2 regions of the Tessaracoccus luoxuelianae genome follow, and region 1 is predicted to be linked to the other one. Evidence: predicted binding sites of a transcription regulator. Region 1 holds the regulator's gene; the other holds the start of a gene.
What was found. Region 1 encodes LexA, which represses DNA repair genes until DNA is damaged. Its sites were predicted from a motif close to TCGAACANNTGTTCGA; they were not measured.
Positions count from the first base shown of each region.

Region 2: ACX1D1_RS07230 (HNH endonuclease signature motif containing protein) is a predicted target of LexA. The motif match lies at 1,314-1,329, and genes of this name have one in related genera.

Region 1 is NZ_CM137013.1:2,407,236-2,409,629, forward strand. It holds gene ACX1D1_RS10880 (vitamin B12-dependent ribonucleotide reductase) at 1-40, opposite strand, end outside; gene nrdR (transcriptional regulator NrdR) at 81-596, opposite strand; gene ACX1D1_RS10890 (hypothetical protein) at 760-1,098, opposite strand; gene lexA (transcriptional repressor LexA) at 1,302-2,039, shown strand; gene ACX1D1_RS10900 (ATP-dependent DNA helicase) at 2,056-2,394, opposite strand, start outside.
Region 2 is NZ_CM137013.1:1,627,974-1,630,367, reverse strand. It holds gene ACX1D1_RS07235 (ATP-binding protein) at 1-1,072, opposite strand, end outside; gene ACX1D1_RS07230 (HNH endonuclease signature motif containing protein) at 1,343-2,394, shown strand, end outside.

The sequences.
Region 1 (2,394 bases):
TGGTACGCGTGGCGCGTGCGGCTGTCGCGGTCATAGTCATTCCCCTCGGTTTCCTGATGTGTAGCGCTGGAAGATGTGTGTTAGCTGATGAGTGGCTGCTGTGCCGAGACGGGCCCGACGACCGCGGCGGCGCGGCTCAGATCCTTCTCGGCCGCGCTCAGGCGCAGCAGATCGATCTCGCGTTGGAAATCGTCCACGGAGTCATAGTTCTTGTAGACGCTGGCGAACCGGAGGTAGGCGACGGAGTCCAGCTCCTCGAGCGGGCCGAGGATGGCCACGCCGATCTGCTCGGCCGGGATCTCGGCCTGGCCGGACGCACGCAGCGACTCCTCGACGCGTTGGGCCAGAGCCGCCAGCTGCGCGGCCGTCACCGGCCTGCCTTTGCACGCCTTGGAAACCCCCATGATGACCTTGTCCCGGTTGAAGGACTCGACCACACCGGAGCGCTTGACGACGGTGAGCACCAACTGCTCGACTGTGGTGAACTTGCGCTCACAGACGGGGCAGACCCGCCTCCGTCGGATGGCTGACCCGTCCTCGGTTGCGCGCGAATCAGACACCTTGGTGTCTGTATTGCGGCAGAACGGGCAGTGCATGACCGGCGGGCCTTCCCTGGTGGACAGCGGAGGCCCTACCTTGCCATGCTGCAGCCGGAACCACAACTTATAGGGGAAAGACACCGCTGTAACTACTAGATGTAGGGACAGCCTAGATCGGGGTCCGCCGGAGGGCAAGGGCGAAACGCCGACGACTTCGCACCTATCGGGAGGCCGTCACATGCGCCCAGGCCGGATCCCCCGCGACGTAGTCCGTCGCCGGATCCACCTGGGCCATGCCCACGAACTGGGCGGCAGACAGGGTGAGCCCGACGGCGGCCAGGATACCGACGAACGCCACCTTCAACGCCAGCAATGGCGACGCCGTGGCCGGGCGGGCCACCTGGCACGAGGAGACAGTGCCCACGCGGCCAGGCGCGGCGGGCCTCGCCGGGCGGGCCAGGGGTCCCGCGAGCTCTGGCCGGCCGGCCGGGGACACGGTGACCACGCGACGCGCGCCGGCATGAACGACCTTGAAGCTGACTGCTTGTGCTGCGGTCATGACAACCTCTTTCCTGACCTAGAACGCCTGTTCGAAATAAACCTTAGCGCCTCCACCGCCGGAATGAAACACTCGTTCTATCCGGCGTGTCGCGGGAGCGATAGATGCAGTCCACACGAGCCCACTGACACTTTTTTCCGGGTCCCTTCGCGACACGCGTCGACATTTCGAACACACGTTCTCGCGAGCGGTAGGCTGCCGGCATGGCTGAAGAGACGAAGCGCCCACGACGAGGCCGCCCCACCAACGCATCCATCGAGGCCGAGCTCGGCAACATCGCCTCCTTCCCGGACGGGCCGGAGGATGTCCACGGGCTGACGAAGCGCCAGGTGGCCATCCTGCAGGTCGTCAAGCAGTCCATCGAAGAGCTGGGCTATCCGCCGAGCATCCGCGAGGTGGCCGCCCGCGCAGGGCTGGCCTCCACGTCGAGCGTGACCTACCAGCTCCGTGTGCTGGAGGAGAAGGGCTTCCTCCGCCGGGATCCCAACCGTCCCCGCGCCGTCGTGGTCACGATGCCCGGCGAGCAGCATCAGCTGGACCCGGCGCAGTCCTACGACGACGTCCCGAAGTCCGTCGCGGTTCCCCTCATCGGCCGCATCGCCGCCGGCGGGCCCATCCTGGCCCAGCAACAGGTGGAGGACGTGTTCGCTCTCCCCCGGCAGCTGGTCGGCGAAGGCCAGGTGTTCCTCCTGGAGGTGCGCGGGGAGTCCATGATCGACGCCGCCATCTGCGACGGCGACTGGGTGGTGGTGCGGCAGCAGTCGGACGCCAACAACGGAGACATCGTCGCGGCCCTGCTGGACGACGAGGCCACCGTCAAGACCTTCAAGCGCAAGGACGGCCAGGTGTGGCTGCTGCCGCACAACCCGGACTACTCCCCCATCGACGGCACCCACGCCCTCATCATGGGCAAGGTGGTCGCGGTGATGCGCAAGCTCTGAGGGCCTGCTTCAGCGGCTACTCCGAGCCGCGGAGGCGCCGCAGCGCGCGGACAGCGATGTCGCCGTCGGTGGTCATCCAGAACCCAGGCAGCGAGGACTTGAGGTACTCGCCGTAGCGCTTCGTGACGAGGCGCGGATCGAGTACGGCCACCACGCCCCGGTCCTCCAGGCGGCGGATGAGCCGGCCGGACCCCTGCGCGAGCAGCAGCGCCGCGTGAGTGGCTGCCACCCTCATGAATCCGTTGCCCCCGGCATCGTCGACGGCCTTCTTCCGTGCCTGCATCAGCGGATCGTCTGGGCGCGGGAACGGGATCTTGTCGATGATGACCAGCTGGCAGGTCTCCCCCGGCACATC
Region 2 (2,394 bases), 780 kb from region 1:
CGAACGCGCCCCAGGTCCCATCACTGGACTCGACGATGATGTCGACCTCAAGCCCGTCAGAGTCTCTGTAGTGGTACACGGACGCGTCCGCCGCCTCGGCGTATACGCGGACATCGCGGACCGCGAGTGACTCGAACAGCAAGCCCAGAGTGTTGAGATCGCGGAGGAGCTTCGCGGGGCTGGCGTCGAGTGCGGCGGCAGCCAGAGACGGGTCGACGAGATGCGTGCGTGCCCTTTCACGCAGCCTCGCCCGCGATCGCAGGTGCGTGGACCAGGCCGGTTGGACCTCCAGGAGCATGAGCCTGGCCAGTGCATCCTGGTACTCGTGCGCCGAGGGACGCGAGAGCGAGATGTCTGGGCCATCAGCCTCCGCCGACAACCTGGTCACCACGTGTTCCATCGCAGTGTTCCGGGCGAGCGCCTGGATGAACCGCAGTACTCGAGCCGGGTCTCGCCGAGGTCCCGCGATCCGTCGAAGGTCCACTTCGGCGACGGTGCGCAGATAGTCGCGGTTGGCCGCAGACGCATCCTGGACCGACAAGCCGAGGTTGATGGGCCACCCACCCCGGACGATGAGCTCTGCGGCGTGCTCAGGGGTGACAGTGTCGGCAGGCGACGTGCGTCGCTCGCCGGCCAGCAGCGCGCGGAGGGACATGGCGCCCGTGGAATCGGACGACTCGAAGAGGGTGAGCGGACGCATCACGAGACGCGCGAAACGCCCCGCGCCGGAGTGGCGGCGCACGTCGTCATTCGGCACAGCCGACCCGGTGAGGATGAACTGCCCGGGCTTCCCTCGCCGGTCCACCTCAGCCCGCACGTGATTCCACAAGCGGGTGCCGTCCAGCTGCCATTCGTCGACCAATCGCGGCGAAGGTCCGCCCAGTACGAGTCCCGGGTCAACGTCCAGCGCACGGATAGCTGCTTCATCGCGGTCCAGGTAGACGGCACTGGCGGCTGCCCGCTCGGCGCTGCGCGTCTTGCCGCAGGCCTTCGGCCCCTCGATGAGGACCGCGCCGGCGGATTGAAGCCGCTTCTTCAGAAGGTCATCGAGGATTCGGGGGAGGTAATCCACAATGCCTCCGATCTGGGTTGCATGACGAGAGTTTACACTTTGCAGAACTCAACGTTGACACTTTGCAGTACTTATCGTTGACAGTCTGCAGAGTGCAGGACGCAGGAGTTACACCGTGGGCAGGGGTGCGGGAAGGAGAGAGGTCCTTGTCACTCCGATTGTCTCGGGTGAGTCCAGACCAACAGCAGCCCACTTGTGCGATTATCACGATCGGGTAACAGTCGTCCCGTGCGGCTTGGACGGGCACGTTTGTTCGATTAAAATGGGGCCATGCACCAACGGCGGCTCACCACGGAACAGGCGCTCACCGCGCTTGAATCCACGCTGTCGCTGGTTGATCACGCCGAGCGGGCGGCGCTTGATGCGCCAGCCAGGCTCCAGCTGATGCAGCGGGCACGGAGGCTGTCGGAGCGGCTTGAGTCGCTGGCCCACGTGCTGACAGACGAGGCCAACCGGGCGCAGGCGTCCATGAGGGCGGCAGGCACCCCCTTGACGTCCTTCCTCGCGGTGAGTGAGCAGCGCGATACCAGAGAAGCGGCCGCGCAGGTGTTCCGGGCGAGCGATGTGGCGGCCCACCCCCAGGTCAAGCAGGCCGCGCTCGACGGCGACGTCTCCCCCGCCCACGCCATGGCCATCACGAAGGGCATGGCGCAGCTGCCGGCCACCTTGAGCCCAGAGCAACTGCAGCGGGCGGAGGAGGTGTTCCTCGGCAGGGCCGGGAGCACCACGCCGCGGGAGTTGTCGAAGCTGGCACCGGTGGTGCTGGCGGAGGTCGCGCCGGAGCAGCTGCCCACAGCGGAGCAGCGCGTGGCAGACGTGGAGGCGCAGGCGCGGCGAGCGAAGGCGAAGCGGTCGTTCAGCTACGGCGACGACGGCGACGGCTCTGTCTGGTTCCGCGGGTCGCTGCCGGCCGTGGACGCGGCGCCGCTGATCGCCACCGTCGAGGCCTACGTGCAGGCCGATCGACGGGCGGCGCGGGATCGGCTCACTGGTGTCCGTTCGCTGCGCCCCGGCCCGCAGGTGCTGCGCGATCACGCGGCGGCGGATCAGGGCCGCACCCCCGAGCAGCGCCGGGCGGACGCGTTCACGGTGATGGTCTCCCAGCATCGCGGGGCGCCGACGGTGGCCGGAGACCGGCCCCGGATCGTCGTCACCATCCAGGAGTCAGACCTACGCGAGCGCGCCGAGGCCGTCGGCGTGTTGGCCTCCGACGCGGTGGTCGCGCCCGGGGACCTGCGCAGGCTGTGCTGCGACGCAGACCTCACCCCCGTGGTGCTCGGCGGCAGGTCCGAGGTGCTGGACCTCGGGCTCACCGAGCGGCT